Regions from separate parts of the Paenibacillus sp. 37 genome, predicted to be linked through region 1. Evidence: riboswitches for the same ligand, from Rfam matches in the RefSeq annotation. Region 1 holds a riboswitch; each other region holds the start of a gene.
The links. Region 1 has a riboswitch for cyclic di-AMP ahead of F0220_RS00520 (C40 family peptidase). Riboswitches for the same ligand answer to the same signal wherever they lie in the genome.

Region 1 (6,120 bases):
AACCCCTAGGGTTGGTGCGTACATCCCCGCCTGAGCGAAGATCAAGGCACTGCCACGGTGGCGCTCCTCTGTAGCATGAATATCTTCCATGAGCACATCACTTACAAATTCCTGATCGTTGCCGTCTATAATCATACGCATACCGCCACGAAGGAACTGATCGTCAATCTCTTCTACTTTTGATTCCAATGCAAGCAAACCTTCACGACGGGTAGTGGAAGCCCAATCCATAAATGTGCCGATCAGGGATACGCGATCAATAAGTACTTGATTTTTGAAAACAATCCCGAAAAGCTTAGGGATTTTCTTAACTTCAGACATCGGAAATGCGATAAAAATGGTTCCTGCCGTACCAACAAAGATAATAATGTAGGCTGCGGGATTGTTAACCAGGTTGATTAAGGGCGCACCCTTCAAGAACATACCAAATACAAGGGAGACCAGCCCCAAAATTAGTCCAATAATCGTTGAAATGTTCATCATACACCTCATCCATGAGATAAAATTGAATCCTTTCAAGCGGCTGTGTTCGGGCTTCCGGACGAATTTTTGGCCGCAATCCGTTCAATGTTAGGCATTCCTTACGGTTGCTAAAACAGTTAAAACGGTCATATATGTATTTATCGACCAGAAGGCCTTTTTTTTTAAGGGCTATTTTCAGGTATAATAAGATCAAATCCGCTCCTTAGGGGCCGAATAGGAGTGAAAAGCCAATGGGCGTAAAGCATGGACGGGATTATGAAGGAATTTTGACAGATCTGACAACGGCAATCGGACGCATACCTGATCGGTATGTTTTCTTTGAAATGGACGCGGAAGAGTGGGATAGACTGGCTGCATCTGACCAACTTGAAGTGGATGAGGCGTTGGCGGAGGATTTGTTCTATGCGCTGGGCGAGGAGTCCGTTATTCCGGTTGGAAGTGGCGTGGTCATCCATGATAAGGAACAGCACCGCATTCATATTTTGATCGGGGAAGAAGAGTTGACATTTGTACCTTTAATTTAGTGTGTTCACATGCATTTTCAGGGGTGTAAATGGAATTGAAATTCCCTTCAAAGCCTTATGGTTATTGGTTCTAAGCCACGTAGTTGATTGGATTTTGAAGCTTGTCCGTGGTAAGATGTTAGTCGTGAAATGGGCCAACCGCATGGCGGTGAGCCTGGCCTTTGAGGCTGCTGTTGATAGCGCCGAAGGTGTCGGTGGTTATACGGACTCAAGTCTGTAATGTACCATCCTATGGGGAGGAAGATAACGCATGGTTTTTTCGCAAGAGGAAGTCGAAGCTCATCTGGGAAGGCTGGAAGGCTGGGAACTGGAAGAGGGACGGTGGATTGTACGTAAATTCGTGTTCTCCAACTACATGAAAGGGATTGCATTTGTGGATGAGGTCGCTGCGATCTCGGAAGCATTCAATCATCATCCTTTTATTACGATTGATTATACAACGGTTACGCTGCGTCTCACATCATGGGATGCGGGTGGTATCACATCTGTAGATATCAAGGAAGCAGGGCAATATAACGAAGCTTATGACAAAATGAGGTCGCAATAACGAGGTCGGTTATTATCACGCGGCCAGAAGTGAGTGAACTATATATGTCAGACTATAATCAGAAACAACCTCTTATTGCTGTCGTAGGCAGTCTCAATATGGATCTTGTGGTGAAGACAGACACGATTCCGGAAGAGGGAGAGACAGTGAGCGGTGAGGAGCTGCATTATCTCGCTGGTGGCAAAGGGGCGAACCAGGCTGTTGCCGCTGCGCGTCTGGGTGGACAGACTACGATGATTGGTGCGGTGGGATCGGACGGTTTTGGCGAACGTCTGCTACACAGTCTGACGGAAAGTGGTGCAGATGCCTCGCAGGTTCGCATCTTGGAAGACACGGTTACAGGGACGGCTTCCATTTGGCTCTCTCGGGGAGACAACCGGATTATCGTTATTCCTGGTGCAAATGGGCAAGTGGTGCCTGAGATGCTGGAAGAGGCGGATACGGTAAAAAGCCTGACTGCAGCCGCAGCGGTGCTGCTGCAGCTGGAGATCCCGCTGCCAGCGGTTACCCGCGCCGCCCAACTGGCGGCTGAAGGCAGCGCACTGGTGGTGCTCAACCCGGCTCCCGCGGTGCCGGGTCTGCCCCAGGAGCTCCTGCGGTGCGTCGACGTTGTCACGCCGAACCGCAGTGAGCTTGCCGTGCTTACCGGCCGGGATCATCTCCGGCCGGAAGACCTGGATGCGGCGGTCGCAGAGCTCGCCGCATCCCTCGGGGCCGCTGTCGTCACAACGCTCGGCCCCGAGGGGGCTGTGTACGCGGCAGCGCCTGGTGGCCGCGTACAAGCAGGGCGTGCCGGCGCATGCCGTGCGCCCGGCTACGCCGTAAGCGCCGTCGATACGACCGGCGCTGGCGATTGCTTCAACGGCGCGTTGGCAGTAGCCCTCGCGCGCGGTGAGACGTTGGACGCGGCCGTAGGCTTTGCCATGGGTGCGGCCGCGTTATCCGTGACGAAGCTCGGCGCCCAGTCCGGGATGCCGTTCGCACGTGAAGTGGAGGCCTTTCTGGACGAGCATGCGGCAGAGGCTTAATAATTGATATAACAAAGAGGCTCTTACTCTCCGAAAAGGGGATTAAGGGCCTCTTTGTTATGCGTGTGCAGAGATTATTTCTTCTCTGAAAGCCACATGGCGATATTTGCAATCTCTTCATCTTGCAGCTTGCCCTTGAAGGAAGGCATGCCACCTTTACCTTTGACAATCGTAGAATAGATCTTCTCCAGATCATCCTGGCTGCCGATGTTTGCCAGAGCAGGTCCTACGCCACCTTGAAGCTGATCCCCGTGACAGGAGATACAATTGGCTTTGACCAGTGCTTCAGCCTGTCCGGCATCCAATGTGACTTCCGGCATGGTTGGCTTGGCTTCTTCAGCCACTTCTTCTTTCCCTGGAAGCGTAAACATTAAAACAATAGCTAAAGCGCATGCTGCAAAAAATACTCCGCTCATGATCCATTTGTGCATCCCTTATGTCCCCTCCAGAATGAAAGATCATCTAACCTAAAACTATCCATATCATTATAACGGAACCTGTACTGACATCATAGCATTTTGTGGGAAAATTTTGAACTAATCACATAACAAGGCGCAAATTTAGTTGTTTTGCAAGAGATTCTAATCACGAGGCCCTTCATAAACCATACAGTGAAAGGGCTTTAAGCCGCTTGGGGTCTGTCGTTCGTATGTATCCTGGGTGACAAATCCACTCTTCAGATAGACTTGAATGGCACGAGCATTCCAAGTGAGCACTTCCAGATCGATCTCATTCTTCGGATTTCGGCGAATGGCTTCCTGTACAATGGCCGTGACAAAAGCTGTCCCTTGACCCTGACCACACAGCTCTGGATGCATGCCGAGGCCAATCCGGGTTACCCCTTGAAGTGGGAAGTATTGAGCAAATCCACATATACGATCGTTCTGATCCAGGACGATTGCATATTGCTCCTGTCGCAGCTGTGCATCTCCGAATTCCACTTCCAGAGCTTTCATCTGCTCCCAGGGGAGCCAGCTGTAGATATTGTAAGGCGGATCATACTGCCAACTGCAGATGAGCTCCGCATGTTCTTCTCGCATGGGTACAACGTGAAACGTCACAGGGGCTTCCTTCATACACTTGCATGCTCCTTTCCTTGAAACAGAACTCTTTGTCCACTCTACAAAAGTGATGTTCTTTTAGCAAGTCTTCCTTCCCCAGAAAAAAAATGAAACAAAAGTTCCGGTAATTTCGTTTATATTATAACGGGATGGGTAAAAACATCATAAGGGCACGGACGAACGAACGCAAAATGAACCTGTTGATGTCGTAGGATATACCCAGAGTATACCTTGCAACATGAATAAGGATTGAAGCACAAAAAAACCGCCGGATACATTCCTGCGGAGAATGTACCGGGCGGTTCTGTTATGCTTCTTGCTTCGTTCCAGTATGGTTAATGGTTACAGCATTATGTTGCTCAGCTTGTCCCTAGTCAAGGGCCAGTGATTCATATGCGTCCGTGCTCATAATCCGTTTCGCGCCAACATAACGATTGGCCCAATAGTTTTCACTCAATGCACTGATCGTAACGCCTTTGGAAGAAGAGGAGTGTGCAAACTTTCCATCCCCTACAAAGATTCCTACATGGGATACGCCTTTACCTGTTGTATTAAAGAACACCAGATCGCCAGCTCTCATTTCCATGCGGGATACGGAATCGCCCATGTCGAATTGGGAACTGGATTGGCGTGCCAAATCAATACCCAACTTGTCGAATACATACCGTGTAAATCCGGAGCAGTCAAAGCCGTTTAGCGTTGTTCCTCCACTTTTGTATGTAGTTCCCATTGCTGAATCAATTACTGTGTCCATCTTTGAATCTGCGAATGCGCTACCTGCACCAAGCGATAAAGCGAATGTGATGCTAAGTACAGCTGCGGTTAATTTCTTCTTGAACAAGAGATATTCCCCTTCCAATGCCTGCGAGGTTAGCTTAAGGATTCGGTTGAAGGTCCCCTATGATCCCTCTGTAGCAAGATCAATTCACCCATAACTGGTTCCCCCGCTTCCCAGGTGCCAGGAATTTGGCTGTGCTAGTTATGCACCTGCGAAATCAAGAAATGACGATTTAATTTTAAGTAGTTACAAATATGAATGTAAAGATTACAAAGTTGTTACTAAAAACTCACTGCGATTATTGTAACAGAGGAGTACGGATTTGGCAACGTTTAGCAACAAATTTAGCAAAAAAAACCTCGACCTTTGACGGGGAAAGGTTGAGGTTTGCCTATTTATAAGTACATATTAGGCCGTGAGTTTAACTTGTGATGGTAACAATTTTTAATCTATCTGCTCTCACCTTTGGATATTTTGGACTGCCATAATCGGAAATGGCTGCATATTTTCCACAGACTCAATAGACATCTGGCAAGTGGATACGTCTGTTGTAGTATAAGTCCGGTAAGTCCCGTTAATAACCATGAGGCTGAAGTGAATGCCCCAAAGACGAGCAGGTGTACTCCGCCCAGCAGGAGTGCAATGCCGATTACAGCGATGAGATGACGCAGTGCAATCCAGAGTGCTTTGAGGGTACCGTGAGCCCCGCCTTCTCCTTCTGGTGCCGAAACACCGAACTGCATGTAGAGTATGGCATGGTGGATGATCCAACCATATACAATCCAGGCAGCAACATAAGGTATACCAGGCAAAAGTAATTGAAGGGAATGAAAACCTTCCATGAGAATAGAGTAGAGCTTCGGTATGAGCCAGTAGGCGGGCAGAAGGATCAATAATGTACGTACGGTGTGTAGCAGCAGCATCGGTTTCCACAGATTTTTGATTCCGGGGACAAAGGGGATGCGCTCTTCTGTAGAATTAAAGTGCTGAAGTGAGTAGAGCAGTCCTGCCTGAATGAGGGGGCTGATCAACATGCGAACCAGCAGCATGCCCCCGAGAATCCATAGATAACGATGAACCTCCGGATGGGTAGACAGGTTAAGTTGACTTTCCATTTTGAACAAAAGTGTACTCAGCTCTCCCGCATCAGCATCTGGATAGCGCAGGAGCAGTGGGATGACCGCCGATTGTACCATTCGATAGAAGAAATATCCCCAAATGAGTTGATAGAGAAATAAGAGTGCGGCAATGAACATATGCTGACGGACGAGAAACCAGCCTTCACGTATTTTCGCTTTCACCGTTTCCACCTCACCATGACAGACCTCCGAATATGGCTTCTATTAGTTTGGTTACACTCATGCTCCAGCGGGACTTCGCCCGCTCATCCAGTCCGGATTTCAGGAAATTGTTCATATGGCGGTTCTCCAGCACGATCGAGTACAGGGGATCGGTCATGGCCCAGGATACGGGGGATGTGTGAGTTAATTTATAGGTGATGCGATCTTCTTTGCCATTCCATTGCTTAGTGAGGATATGCCCGTCTTCAAAAGCAATGCGAACAGGAACGGCGCTGTAATCACTCCCTTTTTTTGCGATCGTCACGGATGACTCGTACAATGTTTGACCGTCTTTCTGTACGGGCGTAACACGAATCTTCTCTACAGCAAAGTCAGCCATCCCGTTACCATAGACATAT
Region 2 (6,120 bases), 3.1 Mb from region 1:
TTATAAATCAAAACAAGTGATTATGGTTCGCAATGTGGATAAAGACAAATATCCAACCATGGCAGAACTTGAAAATGCGAAAATTGGCGTTCAGAAAGGCTCCATTCAGGAAACGATCGGACAGAGTATTCCAGGAGCGAAGCTTACTGCGCTTGATAAAATCTCGGATATTGTGCTTCAACTGCAAACAAAACGCATTGACGCGGCAATCGTTGAAGATACCGTTGCTGCAGGTTATCTGGACGATATCATTGGACTTGCTGCTGCTGTTCCGGACGAAGAGCAAGCAGAAGCGGCAATCGGGATTCGCAAAGGTAATACCGAGCTGCTAGCTGCAGTAAATGGAACACTGGAGCGATTGAAAAGTGAAGATAAAATCAATCAGATGGTGACGGACGCCAGCCTCTTAATGGCGGATAAAGCGAACAAATCACAAAATATTTTCCAAGTATTCTGGGAATATAAAAGTTTCTATGCTACAGGTGTAGGATACACACTTCTGTTGTCTGCACTTGGGGTTATCTTCGGGGTAATTATTGGATTGATCATCTGTTTGTTCCGTTTGCATGACGCTGCAATCTTGCGCTGGATCGGTACAGCTTACGTTGAAGTGATCCGTGGCACACCGATGCTGGTACAATTGATGATTATTTACTATGGTTTTTCCCTGAGCTTTGGCATTAACTTCACTGCACTTCAGGCAGGTATCATTACACTTTCAATCAACAGTGGTGCCTATCTGGCGGAGATTTTCCGTGCGGGTATCCAAGGTGTGGATCGTGGTCAGTTGGAGGCAGCGCGTTCATTAGGTATGGGAAGAGGCGCCGCGATGCGTTATATCATATTGCCACAAGCCTTCAAAGCTGTATTACCAGCGATTGGTAATGAATTCATAACTATCATTAAAGAATCCTCCATTATCTCCGTTATCGGTATGGTGGATATTATGTATCAGGCAAGTGTTGTCAAAAACATTACGTACCAAGGATTGAGTCCATTTTTGATTGCAGCAGCCATCTACTTTGTAATGACGTTCATTTTGTCCAAGCTGCTGGGACGACTGGAAAGGAAGTTGAGTGCAAGTGATAGACGTTAGACAATTACACAAATCTTATGGTAATAACGATGTGCTTAAGGGCATAAACGTGACGATTGGCAAAGGTGAGGTTGTCGTGGTCATCGGTCCTTCCGGTTCAGGTAAAAGTACATTCTTGCGTTGTTTGAACCTACTGGAACAGCCTACCTCAGGAGAGATTGATTTTGAAGGCGTGTCAATCACGGACCCCAAGCATAACATTAACGCAACTCGTGAGAAAATGGGCATGGTGTTCCAGCACTTCAACCTGTTCCCACACAAAACGGTAGAGCAAAACATTACGATTGCTCCGATTAAAGTGAAGAAACAATCCACTCTGGAAGCGGAGAAAATTGCTGCTGATTTGCTTAATACCGTGGGCTTGTATGATAAAAAAGATACATTCCCGAATCAGCTGTCCGGTGGACAGAAGCAGCGGATCGCCATTGCTAGAGCATTGGCCATGCAGCCTCATGTCATGCTGTTTGACGAGCCTACGTCGGCATTGGACCCCGAGATGGTCGGTGAGGTACTGGATGTCATGAAACGTCTTGCAGAAGGCGGGATGACGATGGTCATCGTAACCCATGAGATGGGTTTTGCACGTGAAGTGGGAGACCGGATCCTGTTCATGGATGGCGGGGTTATTGTGGAAGAGGGAACACCTGATGAGGTGTTTGGAGCACCGAAAAATTCACGCACACGTGATTTTCTTGCGAAAGTACTCTAAATGAAGTGATTAAATAGCGTTACTGACCTCGAGTCGGTGACGCTATTTTTTGTTTGAAAATAATCAAATATAGGATTCGGAAAAGTAACTATTCTGTTACCAAATATATAGGGGACATCTCGCCCAACAGTTTTAGAGTATTCAGTATTCTTACACGTGCTTACACATGTTAAAACCATTTGGTAAGAATTACTACAAGTTCAGGTTACAAAATTGTGATATATTGAACTCTGCCGAAACTTCCGGACAGGGAGTGCGGGGGATGTAACGATGCAGATTGTGCAGGGGAAGATCTACAGCACACTGCTTGGGGTGAATTAGGGGTACATATCGTTTCAAATGTAATGATGAACCTATAGGGTGGGCTCCTCATCCGAATCCGACAACTAACTTCGCAGGCACAATGAGGGAGGAAGACCATGATTAACAAGAAACGTATAGCCAAAACAGCAGTAGCATTAATGACAACAGCAATGCTCATTCAAGCCGTTCCGGCTCACGCCGATTCAGTTCATGTGGCCAAAGAGGGGGATACCTTCTACACCTTATCGAAACAATACGGAGTAGCAATTAACACGTTAGTTAAAGCAAACAACGACATTTCGCCTTACAACATTTATGGTGGTTTGAAAATTACGATTCCCGGTAAGTCAAACAATGTAGCAGCCGCTGCGGCAGCGGAGAGCAAGACCCAAGCGAAGACTGTTACTACAGCGAGCTTGGACGTTAACGCAGATAACAAAGTTGTTCAAGCCTGGGGTAAAACATTCGATTACAGCAAAGCTGTGAACGTAAAAGCAACGGCATACTCTGCAGATCCGTCTGAAAATGGAGGCTGGGGTGCAGTCGATTATTTCGGAAATGATCTTGAACTGGGCACGATTGCAGTTGATCCTAGTGTAATTCCACTCGGAACCAAAGTACTGGTAACTGGTCATAGCCATCCAGGATTGCCAAAACAGGCTTTTGTAGCCACAGCGCGAGATGTGGGCGGTGCAATCAAAGGTCACCGGATTGATATCTTTATCCCGGGTAGCAAACAGTCTGTAAGCTCATTTGGTTTTCAGGATATCGAGCTGTACATTCTGAAGTAGAGAGAAAATAACATTTAAAATGAATTCAAACAGGGTGTCTGCCAGTCGCTAATTCGCGATTGAACAGCACCCTTTTAATATTCTCATTATTTGGTATCACGGTCATCCTAATCTTTGGCCTTTGGCAATCCCAACATTTCGTCCAAGGTGACCAGTTCATATCCCCGATTACGCAATTCTTCAATGATTTCAGGCAAAGCCTCAACCGTGCCGTTCAGGTTTGATCCTACACCGCCTCCAGCATGTTGCAGAACGATGGAGCCGGGTTTCACGGCAGACAGGATGTTATCTTTCACCTGTTCTTTTGAAAGGCCTTTCCAGTCCAGGGAGTCTACGTTCCAGTTCACAATGCTATAGTGTTGTTTGGCAGCCCATCTCAGCTGTTCTTCATTAATGTCTCCATAAGGCGGCCGAATCATCTTGGGCGTATATCCCGCCAAACGTCGAATAATATCCTCGGTATGTAAAATTTGTTTGCGAAAGGCATTCATCGACAGTTTACTGAATTCAGGATGATTGTAGCTGTGATTACCAACCATATGCCCTTCCTTAACGATGCGTTTCACAAGATCCGGATGTTTCTCAGCACGACTACCCACGATGAAGAATGTAGCTCTGACATTGTATTTCTTCAATACATCCAGTACTTGTGGAGTAAACCGTGGATCAGGTACATCATCGAAAGTCAGTGCAACCTTCTTGGTTGAAGGACCATTGGTTTTGAACGTATCGGCATATTTTTGACGTAACTGTCCCAATGTCAGTTGTTCTTCTTCCGCAGAATCCGAACCTGATACTGATTCACTTGGCGGGCTTGAAACTTCCCGCGCTGAAACTGGAGCATGATATCCTCCGAGAAAAATAACGATAACCATCAGCATAATGAGGCGTACGCGCATAATATCGGCCTCCTTTTCCAAAATGACGTTCTCCTTGGTATACCCGGGGGTTCCATAAAATATGCGCAGTGTGAGAAGTTTCATTGCCGATTTAGCTCATGACAGCCATAATTCCTCCATATATAACATATATAGAAAAGGATAGGTGGATGGGTATGAGTACATATGATTTGAAATCCATACGTTTACAGGTGATTGAAGCAGGAGAAGATAAGGTTTTTCTCGTTACCGGAGGAAAGGCGCATATTGGCGCCGTAGCTACGTTCTACGTGGATCATGAGCGCGTCAGCGGGACGACGGTACATATTCCTGGGCATAAGGAACAAGAACTGTGTGAGCGGCTTGCCCGAAAGGCTGCTCTGCAGCTGAAAGTAACTGTTACGGTGATCATGGGTATTCATTTTGATTCCATCACGCGGATGCAGATCGACGAAATCGTGCAGACTGCAGAGAGGTTGATGGAGGATCATCTGAACAAAGATAAACGGTCTTCCTGACATAAGAGCCATCGAATGTTTTGATTTTATTTGCTAAAATTGAAACGAGTTGTAGATTGTTACGTATGTATGTTTATATACGATGTAATATCGACTAGGAGGAATAACATAATGTCCATTTTCAAACGTTTGCGTGATTTAACCATGTCTAACATCAACGCCATTATTGACAAGGCGGAAGATCCAATCAAGATGACGGACCAATATATCCGTGACATGCAAGAGGATTTGGAAGATGCAGAGAAGGCAGTAGCTCAACAGATCGCCATTGAGAAGAAATTCAAGCAGTTATTCGAAGAGCAGGAAGCTCTTGTGAAGAAACGTGAAGAGCAGGCGCATACGGCGGCACGTGCTCAGAATCTGGATTTGGCTCGACGTGCCCTGGAAGAGAAAAAGGCTGCTGAGGAGAAGATGGTTGAGTACAAAACCAGCTATGACCAAAACAAGGCTTCGGCAGATAACCTGCGTGGCAAGCTCGACGAGATGCGTAAGCAACTGACTCAAATGAAGAACAAACGCGAAACACTGGTAGCACGTTACAATGCAGCAAAAGCCCAAACTGAAATCAACAAAGCGTTGAATGGGTTTGGTTCTGATACTGCAAGTGCTGGTATGAAGCGTATGGAAGAGAAAATGATGCAGATGGAAGCACAGGCGGAAGCAAGTAACGAAATGTCTTCCAAAGGCAAGTCTTTGGATGAAGAGTTCGAGAAGTTGGGTAAAGATCAGGCTGTTGAAGACGAACTCGCAGCATTGATGAAACAGTACGATAATAAGAACTAATACCTTGGTTGTCAGCAGGGTTAACCAGCGGAGGAGAAGAGTATTTCTCCTTCGCTTTTAAATGCGGTTCATGTTGATATGTGGGGGCTGTGTAAATGGATTTGAATATTTTGGCGATGCTGGTCTGGACCGGATCTGGTTCGGTTTTGCTGTTTGTCTTGATGTATGTAGATTCACTGTTCACGAAATATAAGGATTTTGCTGAAGTTAAGGCTGGCAATATGGCCGTTACTACACGGATGGTTATGAAATTATTTGCACAAGGGTATGTACTCGCTACGTCCATTTCTACGGCTGGTCATCTTGGAGAAGCATTGTTGGTCTCCGTTGTATCCTTTATCATTTTGTTGATTTTGGAGAGTGTTGTACACTTTATGATTCGCAAATGGGCCAATCTGGATCTGGATACAGGAATTCAACAAGGGAAGACAGGATACGGATTGTTCTCTGGCGCTTTACATATCGTGGGCGCACTGATTATTGCAGCTTGTTTATAAGATAAGGAACAGGAGTAATTCTCATGAGTGTATGGAAACGAATTAAAGGAATACTAACAAAACCTGAACCACCGCAGGCAGAGAAAACGATGCTTCAGCTTGCACCTGGTGATATCTGTGAGGTTTCTCTGGTTACTTATGAAGTCGTTGGTCGGGTACAAAATCGCGCTCGAAATGCAGTTGTGCTCACGCTGCAGGATGGTACCGCATTTCGATATTTGCATATCGAAGAACGGGAACTCACACGTTACGCTCTATATACACCCATTGATGGCAGGCTTGATGCACCTGATGAGGTGCCCACATTGCTGGACCTGGATGGACGCGCATATCATCTGGAGGAAGAGTATGGAGGCATGGTATCAACGGCAGGTAGAACTCCATATGGCCAGGCTGGAGAACAATTGGTATGGCAGTATCAGTCGGATGATAATATGCTTCTTCGGGTGGAGTGGCAAGACAGAAGATTTACACTGTATGAGGGTGAGTCCATTCTTCCTGCGGATATCAAAGTGATTCGTTCGAGCTAGGAGAGGTTCCCAATG
Region 3 (6,120 bases), 2.2 Mb from region 1:
TTTCCTGCCCTGTAGCGAAGCCGGCTCCGACAACCGTTCCGATGTATGTAAATGCGATCTGCAGCACCCGAAATGCCTGTTTCATGTGTTTCCCCTCTCAGGCCCCTGTATAGTTTGGACATGCGGGTACCATGGTACAAGGTATGCTTGACCCACGAAAGTCATGACAATCGATAATGTGCTTTGGCTTGAATTGTGTCTCAATGACAGCCCCCAGGCAATTTCGCTTGAACTTATAGATAGATATATGATACTTTTACCTCATAGGATAGGCTTGGGAGGTCAAATCATGGAATTATTGAAACAACGAATTTTACAAGAGGGTGTTGTTATCTCGGATCAAGTATTAAAGCTGGATGGTTTGTTGAACCACCAGATTGATCCTGCATTAACGATGGAGATGGGACGTGAGTTTGCTGCCCGTTTTCGTGAAAGTGGAGTAACTCGGGTAATCACGGTAGAATCCTCAGGGATTCCGGTTGCGTTTGCCGCAGCCTATGAACTTGGGGTGCCCCTTGTATTCGCCCGTCGTAAAAAAACACTTCTAGCTGATCCTGATGCTTACTGTGAACGTGTACCGTCCTTTACCAAAGGAATTGTAACTGACATTATGGTATCCCGCGAGTTCATTCATGAGAATGACCGCATTTTGTTCATTGATGATATTATTGCCAATGGAGATGCGGCTCGTGGCGTCATCAAAATTATTGAGCGTTCTGGCGCGGAACTCGTCGGATTCGGCGTTGTGGTCGAGAAAAGTTTCCAGGCAGGGGCACGCACGATTCGTGAACAGGGTATTCCGGTGGAAGCCTTGGTACGCATTCGTTCCCTGAACGATGGAACAGTACAATTTGACGATAACGAAATGTGACATTTTAAAGGAATAGGGCCTATTTTTTGAACTATGCCTTTGCATGACCGCCGATTTCATTTATAATGGGGTTATGTTAGGGAGAGGAGGCAACACCATGGGGAACCAACCGGCAACAGAACAATTTTTTAATGATAAGCTGGCGGAATCGAAAGTTCATTTTGAACGTGCCCTAGATTGTAAACATACGGAATTCGATGACCTTTATCCCTATATGATTGAACATCCTCAATTTTTCTGGTACAAACGCTATGTTGCCTGGTCAGAATTACTGACGATTGTAGGCTTGTGCGAAGAGTTGTCCTTCTCTTGGAAAGAACAATTTACATCGCATCAAGTGGAGTACCTTGAAGAACGTGTGATGTCCGCCAAAGTGCTTGATTTTTGGTTCGAGAAGAACGACAGCAAAGAGCACGCACAGCGGTAACTTTCAGTCGGGACATAATTTCGAATGACATGACAGTCTAATACAGTCACGTGAGACCTAAATGACATTTCATTTAGGTCTCTTTTTGTAAATAAATTTGGAAAATAGGAGCCATGCGAATGATTAGTGATACAGAATTGGACGCCCTGCGTCTGTCAGGTGAGAAAGTTAGAGTAGTACGGGACGAGCTGGAATCGAACGATGTAACCGGGATTGTTGTTGCCTGGGATGGCGAGCAGGTACTTATCCGACGTCAGAATCGACGTGTAGTTAAGCTGGATCGCAGTTACAAATATCAGCTGTTCAGCGAGCCGCGCCAGAGTCCACTTAGTGAGTAATAGCTTATGATTATGGCAGAGCCATGAGCGTTTAAATGTTTGGAATTACCATGATATCTTGGCATAATTGGCTCACTCGGGAGAGAAGATAGGTACAGTGAGGAAGATCTGTAACTATAAGCCGAGAGGGTGTGCTACAAGCCATGACATTGATGAATGATAAAGTTCATGCCTACAAGGATCAGATTGGAGCATTAAGCGATGTACTGCCAGGTGTGGTGAAGTCGTATCATGAGTTTACCGGAGAATGTTTCCAACCTGGCGTGATTGATGCCAAGACAAAACAGCTAATTGCGCTTGGGATTGGATTATTCGCCAACAATGAGGTATGTACCTTCTACCATGTAGAAGAAGCCCGTGCCAAGGGAGCAACAGATCAGGAGATTATGGAGACCGTTGCGGTGGCCGGAGCTGTTGGAGGAGGACATGCCCTCTCTCAGGGTGCGATGCGAGTGCAGAAGGCGCTGAATTAGTAAGCGATGCAACATACATTTTTCTAAGTACAAAAAAGGCATCCGGTTAATAACCGATGCCTTTTTGTATGTGAATTACATTTTACCTAACATTTTATCATACATAAACTGTCCAGTTACCCGACGTGCTGTTACGTAACGATCATTGAAGTATGGATTCGATAACTTCGTGACGCTTACACCTTTACTGCTGGAGGCATGAGCGAATTGTCCGCCGCCGATATATACACCTGTATGTGAAATACCTTTGCCTGTTGTATTAAAGAACACCAGATCACCTGTCCGAACATTGCTCTTGGATACTGGCGTACCTGCTTTGGCTTGTTGCTGAGAAGTACGTGGCAATTCAATGCTGTATTTGTTGAAAAGATATCTCATAAAACCAGAACAGTCGAAGCCGGCTACAGTCGTGCCACCCCATTTGTAAGGAATACCTGTCATGTTGTTCACTACGGAGTTGATACTGCTTGCCTCTGTGCTTGTTGCCCCGGATGTAAATAATACAGCTGCTCCAAAAATGGAGATAATCAGTTTTTTCAAAATCAATGTTCTCCCTTCGATGCCTACGGAGTTAGCTAAGGGTTCGGTAGAAGGTTCCCTATATTTCCTATGTATAAGAATAATTCACCCAAATTGGTTCCCCCGTTTTCAAACATGAAACTCGGCAATGAATAATTAAGTTTTTGTAACTATTTGAAACTATATTGCATAAATGCGTAATTGTCAAACCTATTTAAAACCCTTCGTAATACCTCAATGTTAGCGGAATTAAGGTTTTTATATGAAAGAAGGGATCAAGTTTGGGTACCATTCATGACAAAAACGTCATTATTGGTTCGTTTAAGACGAATTTGGATAAATAAATAGGTTTGTCATGAGTTAAAAGAACTATCCCGTTATGTAGAATTAGAGAGATTATATTCATTAAGTTGCATATATTGACAAAAATCGATTTTTTGCATATTATCTGATTATCCAATCCACATATTGGATTAAAATTGATTTTATTATGCGATAATTACAAATAAAGGAGGTTTAAGGACGCGTTTCATAAGTAAAGTAGAAGTGGAAGATTTATAAAAACGAACATAGGAGAGTGTTACATTTGAAAGCGAAGAAAATAATTACTTTTGTCCTGGCATGTACGATGGTGTTCTCAGCAGTTGGAATGGCAGTTCTCCCTGTAGGGACGGTATCTGCTGCGGATGCTTCAGGTACTACAGCGAGTATTTCTGATATTTTGAAGAACCAGCTGCCGGATGGAGGTTGGAGAAAAGATTATAAACAGACAAGTGGAGAGTGGGCGAAGTCCACGATAGACAACAAGGCTACATACTCAGAAATTAGAAGATTGGCGAAGGAATTTAAAAAGACGAATGATCCCCGATACTCCACAGCTGCAATCAAAGGGATTAACTTTTTGATCAACATGCAGTATTCAAACGGCGGATGGCCACAAGTTTACCAAAGCTCCGGATATCACAAGCATATCACTTACAATGATGATGCCATGATTAACGTAATGATCATGCTGGATGAAGTAGCAGCACGCAAAGGTGATTTCTCGTTTATAGACAGCACACTTGCTAACCGTAGTAAAAATTCAGTTGCCAAAGGTGTGGAGGCGATTTTGAATACACAGGTCGTTTCAGGTGGTAAGCTGACAGCTTGGGGACAACAACATGATTCCAGTTCCCTTAAACCAGCGAGCGCAAGAATCTACGAAGTGCCATCGCTGACAGCTGGAGAGAGTGTAACGATTGTTAAATTTCTGAAAACCAGACCTGCTAACGCTAAAATTACCGCATCCATTAAAGGAGCGGAGGCTTGGTTTAACAAGGTGAAAATTACGGGGTACAAATATGAAAGAGCTAATGGAGATAGTAAAATTATCGCTGATTCCAAAGCAGCACCAATTTGGGCACGCTTCTATGAGATAGGAACAGATAAACCAATCTTTATTGGTCGTGACGGGGTAGTTAAATACAAATTAAGTGATATTGATAAAGAAAGAAGAGGCGGGTATGCATGGTATGGCAACTGGCCTTCCAAGCTGTAATTTGTAGTATGCTTCCGTTTTAATGAACCAAACTCTTAGTAGTTAAAGGTAAAGCCTGAATCGACATGGACGTCTGGTTCGGGCTTTATTGTTATTATTTTCAGTGTTGACATGATAGATTCCACATGATATATTATTTCTTGTCGCCGATATTGATCACGGAGATACAATATGCGGTCGTGGCGGAATTGGCAGACGCGCACGGTTCAGGTCCGTGTGGGCTAACCCCCGTGGAGGTTCGAGTCCTCTCGACCGCATCTAATAAAAAGACTCCTTAAGCGTTAGCTTAAGGAGTCTTTTTTTGCATTTTTTGATATAACACTAGATTTAGTATCCAACAGGTTAGTGTTTAGCTGCACGTACAGCAAATGTCTTCCATCAGCCATACGGAACGTTTATTGTGCTGCGGTAACATTAACGCTGTCAATATTTGGTCCTTCCGATCCAGTGGTAACCACTTTCAATGTATTGGTCCCCATGTTCATGGGGACCTGTATTGTTTTTTCAACCCAAGTGGACCAGCTTCCCGTTGCCGGAAAGGGGTCGTTGCTAATGACTTTGGTTCCGTTCACAAAAATGTCGAGGTTACGGGTTCCGCTTTCCAGCGCATAACGAAACTTTACGTTTTTAGTACCTGTAATTGTGTTATTAATACCGTTCCATTGAATGGCTGAACCAGTCATCGCATTGAAGTTAACATACCCGGAGCCAGTGTAACCAGGGTAGATCGTTTCAATGGTAGCATCCGTAAGAGTTGTTCCGGTCTCGGCTTCATAAGTAGTGCCACTACCTGTATTTCCGCCGTTATTCCCGCCAGTAATGTTGGCAACAAACGTTGTTACGCTCTGAGCCGGGAGCTGTGCCGTGAAGGCCCCATTGGATACGTTAAGCGAGGCCCCGCTTGCCAGGTTGCGACTGCTGTCCGTAATCCATGAGGACACCGTGGAGGCATTACCATTTTGCAGAACGAATTTTTGGCTTGTGGCCGAAGTTCCACGGTTAATTGCTACGACAACGACCTTGTTATCCCCTTTGTAGGCAGAAACAAATGTGTTCGTATCCGGGTTTTTGGTTGCATCCACTCTGAGATAGCCAGGACGTACAAATTTGGAGAAATGGGCCATATTATATCCGCGTTTGCTTATGGTACCGTCCTCTTTCATCGGACCATACTGTCTGCGGATGTACCACCACACATAGGCCTGGAAATCACCTTCTACCATGGCATTGTGCATGTGATAGGAAACGTCTAATGCTTCAGGCCAGCGGTCTGCTGAGTTGTTGTCACTGTTCGGAACATACACCTCAGTCATCCACAGTTCTTTGCCGGCTCCTTTTTGCTTAAAAAGAGGGTAGGCAAAATTCGAAATCTGGGTTCCATACGTATGTGCTCCCAGAATGTCCATGTTGGCAAGTGCCTGCGGATCATTCAGGATGGGGTCGGATATATTCTTTAAGTACTGGAAGGATTCAGGCGCCATGACTTTGGTACCTTGGATGGACCCGGCATTTTCTTTCATGAATCGAAGGATCTCTTGTGGAGTCCACCAGGTCCAGTCATGAGCATAATCCGGTTCGTTTTGTACCGAAATGGCATACAGATCTACGCCGTTATTTTTCATGTAGGTTACAAAGTCGTTCAGATGTTGCGCATATGCAGTATATTTGTCGTATTTCAGACGTTTGGCATTGGTGTCCCCATTGCGGTTGAACGTTTCAACCATGCTGCTTGGAGGATTCCACGGGGATGCGAATACGATAGCTCCTTTTTCAATAGCCCGTTTGGCAGTGGCAACTTCACGATACCAGTTATTGGAATCTGGATCAACGTAGATCCTGAGAATTGAGAAGCCTAACTGATTCTGGTCATTACCAAAAGCAGTTTCACGTTGAGCGGGAGTCAGATCACCAATCCAGGCAGGAAGGTTAATGCCCCCAAAGCCCTTGATCAG

Region 2: another riboswitch for cyclic di-AMP. It lies ahead of F0220_RS17570 (3D domain-containing protein); the one in region 1 lies ahead of F0220_RS00520 (C40 family peptidase).
Region 3: another riboswitch for cyclic di-AMP. It lies ahead of F0220_RS10485 (C40 family peptidase); the one in region 1 lies ahead of F0220_RS00520 (C40 family peptidase).

The regions. Positions count from the first base shown of each region.
Region 1 is NZ_CP043761.1:105,363-111,482, forward strand. It holds gene motA (flagellar motor stator protein MotA) at 1-480, opposite strand, end outside; gene F0220_RS00495 (hypothetical protein) at 714-1,007, shown strand; gene F0220_RS32765 (hypothetical protein) at 1,009-1,227, shown strand; gene F0220_RS00500 (4a-hydroxytetrahydrobiopterin dehydratase) at 1,258-1,554, shown strand; gene rbsK (ribokinase) at 1,599-2,582, shown strand; gene F0220_RS00510 (c-type cytochrome) at 2,657-3,013, opposite strand; gene F0220_RS00515 (GNAT family N-acetyltransferase) at 3,164-3,658, opposite strand; gene F0220_RS00520 (C40 family peptidase) at 4,014-4,484, opposite strand; cyclic di-AMP (ydaO/yuaA leader) riboswitch at 4,488-4,625, opposite strand; gene F0220_RS00525 (hypothetical protein) at 4,871-5,722, opposite strand; gene F0220_RS00530 (M1 family metallopeptidase) at 5,733-6,120, opposite strand, start outside.
Region 2 is NZ_CP043761.1:4,105,441-4,111,560, reverse strand. It holds gene F0220_RS17580 (ABC transporter substrate-binding protein/permease) at 1-1,096, shown strand, start outside; gene F0220_RS17575 (amino acid ABC transporter ATP-binding protein) at 1,083-1,805, shown strand; cyclic di-AMP (ydaO/yuaA leader) riboswitch at 2,027-2,222, shown strand; gene F0220_RS17570 (3D domain-containing protein) at 2,225-2,899, shown strand; gene F0220_RS17565 (polysaccharide deacetylase family protein) at 3,007-3,798, opposite strand; gene F0220_RS17560 (prenylated flavin chaperone LpdD) at 3,954-4,295, shown strand; gene F0220_RS17555 (PspA/IM30 family protein) at 4,407-5,078, shown strand; gene F0220_RS17550 (DUF350 domain-containing protein) at 5,174-5,575, shown strand; gene F0220_RS17545 (DUF4178 domain-containing protein) at 5,599-6,105, shown strand; gene F0220_RS17540 (DUF4247 domain-containing protein) at 6,118-6,120, shown strand, end outside.
Region 3 is NZ_CP043761.1:2,305,114-2,311,233, forward strand. It holds gene F0220_RS10460 (YkvI family membrane protein) at 1-85, opposite strand, end outside; gene F0220_RS10465 (xanthine phosphoribosyltransferase) at 290-871, shown strand; gene F0220_RS10470 (hypothetical protein) at 969-1,298, shown strand; gene F0220_RS10475 (hypothetical protein) at 1,418-1,636, shown strand; gene F0220_RS10480 (carboxymuconolactone decarboxylase family protein) at 1,780-2,109, shown strand; gene F0220_RS10485 (C40 family peptidase) at 2,185-2,649, opposite strand; cyclic di-AMP (ydaO/yuaA leader) riboswitch at 2,655-2,786, opposite strand; gene pelA (pectate lyase) at 3,206-4,168, shown strand; tRNA gene F0220_RS10495 (tRNA-Leu) at 4,342-4,425, shown strand; gene F0220_RS10500 (glucuronoarabinoxylan endo-1,4-beta-xylanase XynC) at 4,564-6,120, opposite strand, start outside.